DNA from 2 places in the Delftia sp. PX-1 genome. Region 2 is predicted to be linked to the other one. Evidence: riboswitches for the same ligand, from Rfam matches in the RefSeq annotation. Region 2 holds a riboswitch; the other holds the start of a gene.

Region 1 (6,976 bases), 2.2 Mb from region 2:
GTTCCTGGTCACGCTCGCGCAGTTGCCTGATGGCCATGGGCTGGGCGGGATTGCTGAGTGAGGTGCCATCGTTGCCCTCTTCCTGCCCCGGGCGCGGATAGACCTCTGCGTCGGGATCGACCAGCACCTGGCGCTCCGGGTAGCGGGCCAGCCAGGCATGGTGGCTGACCCATTGGCCGGCATCGAAGTGATAGCGCTCGCTCTCTCCCACCTGGTCGTAGAAGACATGCAGCACCGCCGCCTGCAGGCCGTGCTGGAACAAGGTCTCCAGCAGCCGCCAGGGCATGCCGGCTGTGGTGCGGGTGTCAAAGCCCAGCTCCAGGTGCTGGGGGTGGCCCAGGGCGCTGGCATTGGCCCAGTCGTCATCCCACAGCGCGGACCGGTCCAGGGCGGGGTCCAGCTCATGGATCCAGCGCTCGGCCTGCTCCCAGGACTGCCGGGCCAGGTACTGGCAGATCAGTTGCACGCGGCGCAGCTGCAGGGGCGTATCGAAGAAAAGATAGAGGTGATGGACGTTGCTGGACATGGCGGGCCTGAGGCGTTTGCAGGAATGCCGCGATTGTTCAATTGCAGCTGCCAGCCGGCCCTCCCAGGCCTGTCCAGCACGCGGCTGGCAGGCGCTGCCGCCGGTTGACATTCTGTCCACTGCAAGAAGCGGGATGCAGGCGCTGCGGCGGCGCCCTAGACTGCGGCAATTGCCCACAGCGCCCATGCCGCCAACCGCGCCCGCCATGCACAACCTCCGTCTTTTCGACAACGAAGCTTGCGAATCCGCCCCGCCCTGCCAATGGACGCAGATGGAGCACCAGCTCGACGAGCACGGCAGTGCCCGGCTGCCCGGCCTGCTGGACGCGCAGCAATGCCGTGACCTGGCGGCCCTCTACACCAGGGAAGACGGTTTTCGCTCCCGCATCGTCATGGCCCGCCACGGTTTCGGGCGTGGCGAATACCGGTATTTCGACTACCCCTTGCCACCTCTGCTGCAGCGGCTGCGCGAACAGCTGTATTCCCGCCTGGTGCTGGTGGCCAACCGCTGGAACCAGCGCATGGGGCTGGATGTGCGCTATCCGGACCGGCTGCAGGACTTCCTGGCGCGCTGCCACGCGCACGGCCAGGTGCGGCCCACGCCGCTGATCCTCCAATACGGCGAGGGCGACTACAACTGCCTGCACCAGGATGTCTATGGAGAGCATGTGTTTCCGCTGCAGGTGGTGTTGCTGCTGTCTCGGCCGGGGCAGGACTTTGCGGGCGGGGAATTCGTCATCAGCCAGGCCGATGGCGACAGGCAACGGGCCGATGTGATGGCGTTGGACCAGGGCGATGCGCTGGTCCTGGCCGTGCGCCACCGGCCCGTGCCGGGGCGGCGCTCAGGCTACCGCCGCGCGGCCATGCGCCATGGCGTCAGCCGCGTCCGAAGCGGCCATCGCCATACCGTGGGGCTGATCTTTCATGACGCACTCTGATATGACGCACTTTGATGGACGGCCGGTATGAGCACGCTGGATCTTTTTGCCGATGAACCTCCCATGGGCATCGAACCCATTGGTCCCCAGTCCGTGGTGCTGCGCGGCCATGCCCTGCCCCATGCGGCTCCACTGCTGGCTGCGGTGGACAGCGTCATGGCCCAGGCGCCGCTGCGCCATCTGGTCACGCCGGGCGGCTTCACCATGTCGGTGGCCATGACCAACTGCGGCGCGCTGGGCTGGACCAGCGACCGGCGCGGCTACCGCTACAGCGCCATCGACCCGGTCAGCGGCCAGCCCTGGCCCGCCATGCCGGCCGTGTTTGCGCAGCTGGCGGGCGAAGCGGCCGCCGCTGCGGGTTTCGAGGGCTTCGCGCCCGACGCCTGCCTGATCAACCAGTACCTGCCCGGCAGCCGCCTGTCCCTGCACCAGGACCGCGACGAGCGTGACCTGGACGCGCCCATCGTCTCGGTGTCACTGGGCATGCCGGCCACATTTCTGTTTGGAGGGCTTGCGCGCGCGGACAGGACGGCCAGGGTGTTGTTGCGGCATGGCGACGTGGTGGTCTGGGGCGGCGTGGATCGGCTGCGCCACCACGGCGTGTTGCCGCTCAAGGACCAGCCTCACCCGCTGCTGGGCGGGCGGCGCATCAATCTTACTTTTCGCAAGGCGGGTTGAATGGCGGGGTCGACATGGATGGGCTGAACAGCAGTGATCGCTTCGCCGGCCTGGACTGGGGCCGCATTGCCACCCAGCTCGATGCAGAGGGCCATTGCCTGCTGCCACGGCTGCTGAATGCGGATGAAAGCCGCGCCCTGGCTAGCGAGGCGGCCATGCGCAATGGCCTGCCGCCCTCCCTCGACACATGGCGCCCGGTGCTGTACCGGCACCTGCTTGCCATTGCCAATCGCTGGCGTGCCCAAATGGACATGCAGCCTGCCCTGCCCGCCTCGTTCGAGGCCTTCGGGCAGCTGGGCCGCCAGTGCGGCCAGATGCATCCGCAGTCGCACCTGCTGCATGTGGCGCAGGCGGGCCATGCCCCGCTGCGCTCATACAGCGAGGGAGCGGCGGTGTTCCCGCTGCAGCTGGTGCTGCTGCTGTCCCGGCCGGGCCAGGATTTCGAGGGCGGCGAGTTCGTGATGACCGAGCAGCGACCGCGCATGCAATCGCGCCCCATGGTGCTGCCGCTGGGCCTGGGGGATGCGGCCATCATCGCCACGGGGCCGCGCCCGGTGCGCGGTGCGGCAGGCTTTTACCGCGTGCACCTGCGCCATGCCATCAGCCGCGTTCACCGTGGCGAGTGGCTGGGTCTGGAGCTGCTTTTGCACGACGTGCCCCAGGCGCCAAAGGCTCTGCAAACAGACCGCTGGCTATAATGCCGCGCCTGCAAAGGCATCCGTGCAACAGGTGTCCACATGCCAGCCATGGGGATGAAACGGGAACAAGGTGACTGCCAGCAAATGCTTTTTGCGCTGCCGGCACAGGCCTTGGCTGCCCCCGCAACGGTAAACAAGTCAAGGCGCTCCATGCCTGTCCCGCCAGTCTCCGCAACCCTGCGGAGGGGCGATGACAGGCTGTCACTGGTTCATGGCGTGGTCTGCAACATGCAGCTTTTCGCGGGTGGATTGGGAAGACGGGGCGCTGGGCGCAAGGCATGTCCTTGCGCCGCTTGTGAGCCCGGAGACCGGCCTGCTGCGTTTCGCGCCCGCTGAGCGGGCGCTTTCTTGACTGTCTGCGGGGTGCGGATGGCAATGTCCTGCACCCTATCCTTGCACGCTGGCTGGAGAGGCGGCAGTGCCTTGCTTTCGCATCAGGCGGTCGAAGACCGATGTTCGAAATGCATTCCTCCCTTTCCTGCGTTCCCAGCACCCGTGCTGCCGATTCCCTTTGCCTTCGGCTGAGCCCGCTGGCCCTTGCCTGCGCCTTCCTGTCCGCTCCTGTGCAGGCACAGACTGTCCTGCCCGAGGTCCAGGTCACCGGCCAGGCCGAACGCATCGGCCAGCAACTGGCCCAGCCTGGGCGCTCTGCCAGCCATACCGGCGTCTCCAACCAGGAAGTGCCGGCCAGCGTGGATGGTGTTTCTGCCGAGCAGATGCAGGAGCGCGGCGACTACGCCCTGGTGGACGCCGTCACGCGCACCGTGGGCCTGACCTCCAGCAGCACGCCGGGCAACGGCGGCCTGTCCTTCAGCAGCCGTGGCTTTGCGGGCGTGAACTCCGTGGGCGTGGCCGAAGACGGCATGGTGCTGGGCGTGGCCGCCGGCACCACGGCCTATCCGGGTGACAGCTGGGGCTACGAGCGCATCGACGTGCTGCGCGGCCCGGCCTCGCTGATGTATGGCAGCGGCACCATGGGCGCCACCGTCAACGCCATCCGCAAGCAGCCCAGCCGCACCAGCTCGGCCGAGGTGCTGGTGGGCGCGGGCACGGACGACACGCTGCGCCTGGGTCTGGGCGTGACCGGCGCCCTGGGCGCCTATGCCAGCTACCGCATCGACAGCTACACCGCGCGCAGCGCAGGCGAGCGCGATCTGGACCAGTCGCGCAACGGCAAGTTCATGAGCACGCTGCGCTTGGAGCCCACGAGCGACCTGCAGATCGACCTGATCGCCGATCGCAGCGTGCAAAAGCCCAGCCGCTACTGGGGCACGCCTGGCCTGGACGGCAAGGTGGTGGAGTCCCTGCGCGACCGCAACTACAACGCCGAAGACAGCGTGCTGCGCTATGCCGACGAGCGCCTGCGCGCCAAGGTGCAATGGAAGGCCAATGACTGGCTGACGGTGCGCAACGAGCTGTACCACGTGCAGTCGGACCGCCACTGGCGCAACATCGAGGCCTACGCGCTCAACCCCGCCACCTGGACCGTGGGCCGCTCCGACTACCTGGAAATCCTGCACGACCTGGAGCAGACCGGCAACCGCCTGGGCCTGAACGTGGACCGGGGCGCGCACAAGATCGCCATGGGCTGGGAGGCCGCGCGCATCAACCTGCGGCTGTCCAACAATTCGCCCTATGGCGGCTCGTCCACGGTCTCGGCCTGGGACCCCGTGCATGGCAGCTGGGCCAGCCCCGATGTCACCAAGGCCAAGACCGAAACCGGCGTGACCCAGCATGCGCTGTACCTGGAGGATGCCTGGCGCATCAGCAACCGCTGGCTGGCCATGGCCGGCTTGCGCCGCGATGTCTATGACTTTGCCAGCCATTCCCTGGTGGGCGGCACGGACTTCGACAAGACGCTGGCCGCCACCTCCTGGCGCCTGGGCCTGACCTATGAGCTGGCCCGCAACACCCATGTTTATGGGCAGATCAGCTCGGGCCATGATCCCGTCAACAGCCTGGTCTCGCTGAACCTGGCCAACACGGCTTACAAGCTGAGCAAGGGCCGCCAGGCCGAGATCGGCATCAAGCAGCAGGTGGCTGGCGGGCGCGGCGAATGGACGCTGGCCGTGTTCGACATTAAGAAGGACGACATCATCACGCGCGACCCCGACCGGCCGGCCATCTCCATCCAGGGCGGCAGCCAGTCCTCGCGCGGGGCCGAGGTCACCGCCACCTTCCAGGCCACGCCCGCCCTGCGCGTGGAGGGCAATCTGTCGTACGTGGATGCCCAGTTCGACAAGCTCATCGAGGCTGGCGGCAACCGCGCAGGCAACCGTCCGCAGAACGTGGCCAAGACCACGGCCAACCTCTGGGGCCACTACCGCGTGGGCGCCTGGCAGGCCTCGCTGGGCCTGCGCTACGTGGGTGACCGCTTTGGCAACAACGCCAATACCGTGAACCTGCCCGCCTACACCGTGGCCGACGCCGCGCTGAGCTGGCAGGTGGACCCGCGCACCACCCTGAGCCTGATCGGCCGCAACCTGGCCGACAGGGTCTATGTGGGATCGAGCTACGGCAGCCAGTTCCTGGTCGGGCAAGGCCGCCGCTTCGAGATCGCGGCCCATATCCGGTTCTGATGGCCATGGCGCGCTCCAAAAGCCTCCACGGTCTCCACGGCCTGTGCGCTGGCGCCCTGGCGGCCACCCTTCTGCTGGCCGGCTGCTCGCGCAGCGATTCCGGCACCACCAGTGAACTGCCGGCACCGGCTGCCGTACCGCAGGCGCCTGTGACCGTCAATGTCTGCGGCAGCCCCGTGACCTACGCCAGCGCACCGCTGCGCGCCGTGACCCATGACGTGAACATCACCGAGATGTTTCTCTTTCTGGGCCTGGGCGACCGGCTGGTGGGCTACAGCGGTATCACGCAGGCCAAGCAGATCGACCCGGCCTTCCAGGCCCAGCTGGCCCGCGTGCCGCGGCTTGCGGAGCGCGAGATGAACCTGGAGGCCATCCTGGGCGCCTCGGCAGATTTCGTCTTCGGAGGCTGGAGCTACGGTTTTCGCCAGGGCCAGATCACGCCCGAGGTGCTGCAGCGCCACGGCATTGCCTCGTACGTGCTGTCCGAATCGTGCATCCGCGTGGGGCCGCGCAGCCAGGTTGCGCTGGAAGACGGCCTGACCGACCTGCGCAACCTGGGCCGCATCTTCCGCATCGAGGCCCATGCCGAGCAACTGGCGCGGGGGCTGGAGCGCGACCTGAAGGACCTGCGCGAGCGCATGCAGGGCGTGCGGCAGCGGCCTTCGGTCTTTGTCTACGACAGCGGCCAGGACATCCCCGTGACCGTGGGCCGCTACGGCATGCCGCAGGCCATGATCGAGGAAGCGGGCGGGCGCAACATCTTCGACGACATTCCCAGCAACTGGCCTGCAGGCAACTGGGAGGACGTGGTGCAGCGCAACCCGCAGTGGATCGTCATCATCGACTACGGCCAGCCCCATGCACAGGGCAAGATCGACTTCCTGCTGGCCAAGCCCGAGCTGGCGGGCGTCGATGCCATCCGCGAAAAGCGGTTTTTCGTCATGACCTATGCCGAGGCCACGCCCGGCCCGCGCAATATTGCGCGGACCCGTGCCCTGGCGCAGGCCCTGCACCCCGACCGCATGCCGGCGCCCAGCCATGCGGCCAACTGATTCCCGCTGGCCCAGGCGCTCGGGCGCCGCCCGCCTCTGGTGCCTGCTGCTGTTCGCGGCCCTGTTGTTGGTGATGACGCTGGCCATCACTTGGGGGCCCGTGGACATGCCGGCGGGCACGGTCTGGCGCATTGCCTGGAGCCGGCTGCTGCAGGTGCTGGGCATGCAGCCGCCGCCACTGGAGGGCATCACGCCGCAGCACCAGCAGATCGTCTGGCTGATCCGCATGCCGCGCGTGCTGCTGGCGGCCCTGGTGGGCGCGGGGCTTGCCGTGGTGGGCACCATCATGCAGGCCATGGTGCGCAATCCGCTGGCCGATCCCTATCTGCTGGGCGTGTCCTCTGGTGCGTCGGTGGGCGCTGTGGCCGTGCTGGCCTTCGGTGCGCTGGCCTCGGCCGGCATGTACGCCCTCACGGCCGGGGCCTTTGCCGGGGCGCTGGCGGCCACCGTCGCCGTCTACCTGCTGGCGCGCTCCCAGGGCCGCATCCATGCCACGCGGCTGATCC
Region 2 (6,976 bases):
CGCGTAGTAGAAGAAGGACTGGCCCGCACCCTCGCGCACCACCTTGCCGGCGCGGAACTGCATGAGGTGGACCGTGGGTTGGGACTTGATGAAACGGATGCCGAACATGGTGCTTCTCCTTTAAGTTGCTCTGTGCAACTTGTATGGGTTGCATAGTGCAACTTAAAATCCGGCGCGTCAAGCACAATCCATCCCATGGCTGAAAAAAATTCCCCATCCCCGCAGGGCGCGCTGGACTTCCCGCGCCCGTTCACCACGGTGGACGTGGTCATCTTCACGGTGGCCGACGATGCCCTGCAGGTGCTGCTGGTGCAGCGCCCCACGGTGGGCAGCGAGCCGTTTCCGGGGCTGTGGGCGCTGCCCGGCGGCTTTGTGGATGTGCGCCAGGACGCGGACCTGCTGGCCTGCGCGCGGCGCAAGCTGCTGGACAAGACGGGTGTGGACAGCCCCTACCTGGAGCAGCTGGGAAGCTGGGGCGGCGCGGCGCGCGACCCGCGTGGCTGGTCGGCCACGCATGTGTATTTCGCGCTGATCCCGGGGCACGACCTGATCCTGGCCAAGGGCGCGAATGCGGCCGATGTGTCGTGGTTTGCCGTCGATGAACTGCTGCGCGCGCCTGCGCTGGCCTTCGACCACGGCGAGATCCTGCGCGCAGCGGTGGAGCGGCTGCGGGGCAAGGTGGAGTACACCTCGCTGCCGGCCTTTCTGCTGCCCGAGCCTTTCACGCTGCCGCAGCTGCAGCAGGCCTACGAAGTGGTGCTGGGCCGCCCTGTGGACAAGAGCGGTTTTCGCACGCGCATGATGGCAGCCGGCTTTCTGGTGGAGGCCGGCCAGGTGGAGGGCACGTCACGCCGCCCGGCCATGGGCTACCGCCTGGCCGACCGCAGCGCGCCCGTGGTGTTTCCGCGCACCTTCAGCCCGCGCGGGTGAGGGCGGCCTTCGATCAGGACCAGGATCAGGCGCCCAGCAGGCTGCAAAAGCGCTGCATGTCCACATTGCCGCCGCTGAGGATGATGCCCACGCGCCGGCCGCGCAGCTCCTCGCCTTTCTGGCGCGCGGCGGCCAGGCCCAGGCAGCCGGTGGGCTCGACCACGAGCTTCATGCGCGTGGCCAGGAAGCCCATGGCGTCGACCAGCTCGGCATCGCTGGCGGTGAGGATGTCGGTCACGTCGCGCTGGATGATGGGGAAGGTGATGCCGCCCAGGTGCTGGGTCTGGGCGCCGTCGGCAATGGTCTTGGGGGTGTCTATGTGGACGATGCGGCCTGCGCGCAGCGACTGCTGGCCGTCGTTGCCGGCCTCGGGCTCCACGCCGTAGAGCGCGCACTCGGGGCTGAGCGCACGCGTGGACAGGGCGGTGCCCGACAGCAGGCCACCGCCGCCCAGCGGCACGAAGAGGGCGTCCAGCGGGCCGGTTTCCTCCAACAGTTCCTTGGCGGCCGTGCCCTGGCCGGCCAGCACGTCTGCATGGTCGTAGGGCGGGATCAGGGTCAGGCCGTGGCGCTCGGCCAGGTCGCGGCCGATCTGCTCGCGGTCTTCGGTATAGCGGTCGTAGACCACCACCTGGCCGCCATAGCCCTTGGTGGCCGCCACCTTGGCGGCGGGCGCGTCATGCGGCATGACGATGGTGGCGGGAATCTCCAGCAGCCTGGCAGCCAGTGCAATGGCCTGGGCGTGGTTGCCCGAGGAAAACGCCACCACGCCGGCCTTGCGCTGCGCGGCGCTGAAGCGAGACAGGGCGTTGAACGCGCCGCGGAACTTGAAGGCGCCCATGCGCTGCAGGTTCTCGCACTTCAGGAAGACGCGGGCGCCCAGCGCCTCGTCCAGCGTGCGCGAGGTGAGCACGGGCGTGCGGTGGGCATGGCCCTGGATGCGTTGGGCCGCTGCGGCCACGTCGTCATAGGTGGGAAGGCTTGTCATCGGTACGGGAGAGAAGGAGTTGCAGATCGGCGGGGTGCCGGGACCTACTTGGCGTAGCTGTAGACCGTGGCGCGCGACACGCCCAGGTGGGCGGCAATGGTCTCCATGGAGCGGCGAAGGTCCAGCAGGCCGTCGCCCTTGAGTTCACGGACCAGGGCGCGCCGCTCCTCGGGCTTGAGGGCGCGCGGCGTGGTCGCCAGGCGGGCCGCGAACTGGTCGATGCGGGCACGCACCGTGTCGGCGCCTGCGCCGGCGCCCGTGGGGTCCAGCATTTCGCGCGCGGGGGTGTCGCCGCTGACGGCGGCAAAGCGGTTGAGCATGCCCTGGAAGCCCTGGAACATCGTCAGGTCCACATTCATGCACAGGGCGGCGATGTAGCGGCCCTCGGAGTCGCGGATGCCGATGGACGTGCTCTTGGCCTGGCGGCCATCGGCGAACTGGTTGGGGTAGTTGGCGATGACCTGCTCGTAGCCGGGGTCCTGGATGCGGGCCAGGCCCAGCTCGGTCGCGCCCTGGCCGACCTCGCGGCCCGAGAGATTGTTGTGGATGGCCAGCACCGCATGGGACGGGTCGAGCAGGTCATGCACCACCACCTCGCAGAACGGGGCAAGGGTCTGGCCCAGGCCTTCGGCGATCTTGGCCACCTGTTCCAGCAGTTGGCGCTGCTCGGGAGTGCGTTGTGTCATATTGGACATTTTGTTTTGAATTGGACAAAATGTCAAAACCCAGGCGACCTGCCTTCTTGTCCGTTTCTTGTGCTCCCTGCCATGTTCGACACCCTTGTTCACCTGCTGCAATCCCAGGACGCGCGCTTTCGCGTGATCGAGCACCCTGCCGAGGGCCGCTCCGACCTCGTCGCCGAAATCCGGGGCACGGCACCCGGCCAGGGTGCCAAGGCCATGCTCTGCAAGAGCCGCGATGCGTCCGGTGCGGGCGATCCCCAGCTGTTCCTGGCCGTGCTGCCCGGCGACCGCAAGCTGGACTTCAAGCGCCTGGCCCAGGCCGTGGGTGTGCGCAAGGCCACGCTGGCCTCGCCAGAGGAGGCCCAGGCCGCCACCGGCTGCGTGATGGGATCGGTGCCGCCGTTCTCCTTCAACCCGCAGGTGCGCCTGGTGGTGGACCCGGCACTGGTGGAGCGCTTTGCCGAGATCGCCTTCAATGCGGGCCGGCTGGACCGCTCCATCGTGCTGGACTCGGCCGACTATGTGCGCATTGCCCGGCCCGCGCTGCACAGCCTGAGCGGGGATGGCGCCGATTGACCCGGGGGCCGGGCGGTGCCCACAATCGCAGCAACGCCCGCACATCCTCTCCTGACCATGACCACCCCTGCCAGGCAGTTCCCCGACCGGCCCGATGCGGCCGGCTTTGTGCGTGCGGCGCTGGCTGCCGCACTGGCCCAGGTGCAGTCGCATATGGATGCCGTGGATGCCGTGGACGCCGGCAGCGGCGAGGCCGAACGCATCCACCAGCTGCGCGTGGCCCTGCGGCGCCTGCGCACCCTGCTGCGCGAATGCGCAGGGCTGGCGCCCGGCATGCGCGCCGAATGGGATGCCCCGCTGGCCCTGGCCTTTGCGCGCCTGGGCACGCTGCGCGATGCCGGCACCCTGGCCGACGTGGTGCGGCCGCTGCTGCAGGACGCCGATGCGCCCTTGTGCGATTGGGCCGTGCCGGATGCCGGGCAGGCCGACGCGGACGCGGCCGCTGCGGTGCGCGAGCCGCAGTTCCTGCAAACGCTGGCCGAGATCCATGCGCTGACGCAGGCGCCTGCAGGCAAGCGGCAGCCCGGCCTGGTCAGCCTGTCCGCCGCAGGCACGCGCAAGTACCTGGCACGGCGGCTGGCGCGCCTGCACCGCCAGGTGCTGCGCGACGGCCGGCACTTCGACCGCCTGCCGCTGGCGCAGCAGCACCGCGTGCGCAAGCGGCTCAAGCGCCTGCGCTACCTGGCGGACTTTGCGCGGGAATTCGCGCCCGGAATGTGGCCCGGCAAAAAGGGCCGGCGCTTTGCCGAGGCGCTGGTGCCCGCCCAGGACGCGCTGGGCCTGCACAACGACATGGCCGTGGCGGCCGCGCTTTTTCGTGACGAGGCCGGCACGGATCCGCGCGCCTGGTTTGCCGCCGGCTACCTGCAGGCCCGCCTGGCCACCAGCGCGCGCAGCAGCCGCCGCGCGCTGCGTGCGCTGGCCCGCGTGCCGGGCTTCTGGGCCTAGACCGCATCAGCGATAATCCGCCGCTGGCGCACCGCCGCAGCCCCTGGGCCGTGGCGGTGCGCTGTTGCTGAAGGTGCCCCATGCCGCTTGCCGGCCAGGGGTTCAACGGGAAGCAGGTGCGCGATGCCATCGAGGTGGCCGCTCGCAATGCCTGCGCTGCCCCCGCAACGGTCAGCGGAATACAACTCCCCACGCTGGCGCGCCACCCACCGGTTGCGCGCCGCAAGCCACTGTGTCCTTCTCGGACATGGGAAGGCGGGGATGCCTGCTGCAGCGCGCCCACGATGCGCGCCGCAGCGTTCCGCAAGCCCGGATACCGGCCTTCTGCATTGCTTTCGGACGCCGCGGGAGTGCGCCTGTCCGGTCCGGCCCCAGCCTGCGCTGGCGTGGCCGGCTCCGGCGTGCGCGCCGTGCGGCGTGGTTCAGACGATAGGCCCCACGGGTGACTGGGGCAGTTGGATTCAACGCATGCGCTTCGCTTCTTTGGCCGCCGATTGTTTCGGCCCCTTTCCCCTTCCTCCCTTCCTGCGCCCGGCCACCGCTGCGGCCGTGCTGGCCTGCTGCGCCGCGGCGGCCGGCGCCGCACAGGAACCGGCGGCCGGCAAAGCCGGTGCATCCGCCGACGATGCGCTGGACGCCGTCTTCGTGACCGCCACGGCGCGGCCCGAGGCGCGCAGCCGCATCGCGGGCACCACGCAGACCATCGACCGCGAGGCCATAGAGCGCTCCAGCGCGCGCTCGGTCACCGACCTGCTGGCCGAGAACGCCGTGGGCTTTCTCAGCGAATGGACGGCGGCCCAGACCTCGATGAACCTGCGCGGCGCCTCCACCGACGGCCAGGGGCGCGACTTCCGCAGCCAGGTGCTGGTGCTGGTCAACGGCCGGCGCGCGGGCACGGCCAACCTGTCCAAGCTCAGCCCCTCGGATGTGGAGCGCATCGAGATCGTGCGCGGCCCGTCCTCGGTGATCTACGGCAGCCAGGCCATGGGCGGGGTGGTCAACATCATCATGAAGACGGGGGCTACGGCGCCCGGCACGCGCGCCCAGGTCCAGGCCGGCTCGTGGGACCTGTGGCGCACCGATGCGCAGACGGCCGGCGCCAATGACCGCTTCGACTGGTACTTCGGCGTGAGCGCAGGCGGGCGCGGCGACTACGAGTCGGGCGACGGCGGCACGCGCATGGAGAACACGGGCTGGAAGCGGCGCGGCGCCAGCGGCGCCCTGGGCTGGCAGCTGCACGAGCTGCACCGCGTGGAGCTGCAGCTGCGCACGGACGGCATCTACAACGCGGGCTTTCGCGGATCGGGCGCCAACATCTACAGCCGCGACAACCGCAGCAACCGCTCGCTGGACCTGACCTACGAAGGCGCACTGCCCGGCCAGCGCCTGAGCTGGACGACCCACCTCTACAGCCTGGTCGATACCGATGAATTCAACTGGGCCTCGCCCGTGATCCGCTCGGGCAACAGCGCCGTGCCCGGCACGGCGCGCGACTACAACCACCGCCAGCTGGACGCCACGGGCCTGCGCTTTCAGCCGCGCCTGCGTGTCAGCCAGACCAATGACCTGCTGATGGGCTTCGACTGGGAGCGCAGCAAGCTGCGCTCCGACCGCCTGCGCGTGGCCATGCCGGGCGGCCCGGCGGGCCAGGTTGCGCCCTACGACAACAACCAGACCGAGCAGGTGCATGCGCTGTACTTCGAGGACGCGCAGACCCTGTTCGATGATCGCCTGACCCTGCGCGCCGGCCTGCGCAAGACCTGGGGCACGACACGCTTCGACGATACGCCCAACCTGGCCCTGGCCCAGGCCAGCACGCGCGACTACGACAACCACACCTGGTCGGCCGGCGCCACCTGGAAGGCCACGGACCGGCTCACGCTGCGCGCTGCGGCCTCCACGGGTTTCCGCGCGCCCACGGCCACGGAGCTGGCCTCGGACTTCACGGCCGTCGGCGGTGGCCGTACCTTCGGCAACCCCAACCTCAAGCCCGAGACCAGCCGCCAGATCGAGGTCGGCGCTGCGCTGCAGCAGCCCGGCTGGCGCGTGGATGCGGCCCTGTTCCAGAACACCATCAGCGACCGCATCATCACCGTCTCGCGCGGGGCGACGACCAATACCTCGGACTACGCCAACAACGCGGCCGACATCGTGGCGCGCGGCCTGGAAATGCAGGCCGACATGGACCTGGCGCGGGCGCTGAACCTGACGGGCCACCAGCTCAAGGCCTGGGCTGGCGGCTACTACCACTTCAGCATGCGGGACAAGGGATCGCCAGCGTCGGCCAATACCGACAAGGTGCAGCGCATGTACCGCTACGAGGCCTCGGCCGGCGTGCGCTACGGGCGCGGCAGCGGGCGCCTGCAGGGCGACTGGAGCCTGCAGCTGTCCACGCTGCTGCGCGGTCCCATGTGGTACGACACGGAAGAGGCGCTGCTCATCCCCCAGGGCGAGCCCCGCAGCACCTTCATCCACCGCAAGGGCGCCTTCACCATCTGGAACCTGCGTGCCGACTACCGCGTGTCGCCGGGCGTCAAGCTGTTCGCAGCCGTCAACAACCTGTTCGACCTGAACCGCCACCCCATCTTCATCGCGCTGGACCGTGCGCCCTGCATCGCCAACCCGGCGTACCAGAACGGCGGCTGCGGAACGTCGATGGCGGGCCGCGAACTCATGGTCGGCCTGCAGGCAGAGTTTTGAGGACCATGGCATGAGGCAATCCAGCACCACGCGCCGCCAGTTGCTGCGCCAGGGCGCGGCAGCGGCCCTGGGCTGCGGCCTGCCCGCGGCCTGGGCCGACACCGTCGCTGCAGGCGGTCCGGTGGTGCTGCAGGATGCGCTGGGCCGGCGC

The links. A riboswitch is a leader RNA that binds a small molecule or an ion and turns the genes downstream of it on or off. The one in region 2 is predicted to bind cobalamin.
Region 1: another riboswitch for cobalamin. It lies ahead of ACN20X_RS17740 (TonB-dependent receptor); the one in region 2 lies ahead of ACN20X_RS27470 (TonB-dependent receptor).

The regions. Positions count from the first base shown of each region.
Region 1 is NZ_CP184763.1:3,858,395-3,865,370, reverse strand. Features, by position in the region: gene ACN20X_RS17760 (hypothetical protein) at 1-526, opposite strand, end outside; gene ACN20X_RS17755 (2OG-Fe(II) oxygenase) at 732-1,463, shown strand; gene alkB (DNA oxidative demethylase AlkB) at 1,491-2,141, shown strand; gene ACN20X_RS17745 (2OG-Fe(II) oxygenase) at 2,156-2,839, shown strand; cobalamin riboswitch at 2,852-3,170, shown strand; gene ACN20X_RS17740 (TonB-dependent receptor) at 3,292-5,418, shown strand; gene ACN20X_RS17735 (ABC transporter substrate-binding protein) at 5,418-6,470, shown strand; gene ACN20X_RS17730 (FecCD family ABC transporter permease) at 6,457-6,976, shown strand, end outside.
Region 2 is NZ_CP184763.1:6,020,730-6,027,705, reverse strand. Features, by position in the region: gene ACN20X_RS27500 (SPFH domain-containing protein) at 1-108, opposite strand, end outside; gene ACN20X_RS27495 (NUDIX hydrolase) at 196-930, shown strand; gene ACN20X_RS27490 (threo-3-hydroxy-L-aspartate ammonia-lyase) at 956-1,918, opposite strand; gene ACN20X_RS27485 (helix-turn-helix transcriptional regulator) at 1,963-2,604, opposite strand; gene ACN20X_RS27480 (YbaK/prolyl-tRNA synthetase associated domain-containing protein) at 2,686-3,177, shown strand; gene ACN20X_RS27475 (CHAD domain-containing protein) at 3,235-4,125, shown strand; cobalamin riboswitch at 4,180-4,464, shown strand; gene ACN20X_RS27470 (TonB-dependent receptor) at 4,594-6,825, shown strand; gene ACN20X_RS27465 (ABC transporter substrate-binding protein) at 6,836-6,976, shown strand, end outside.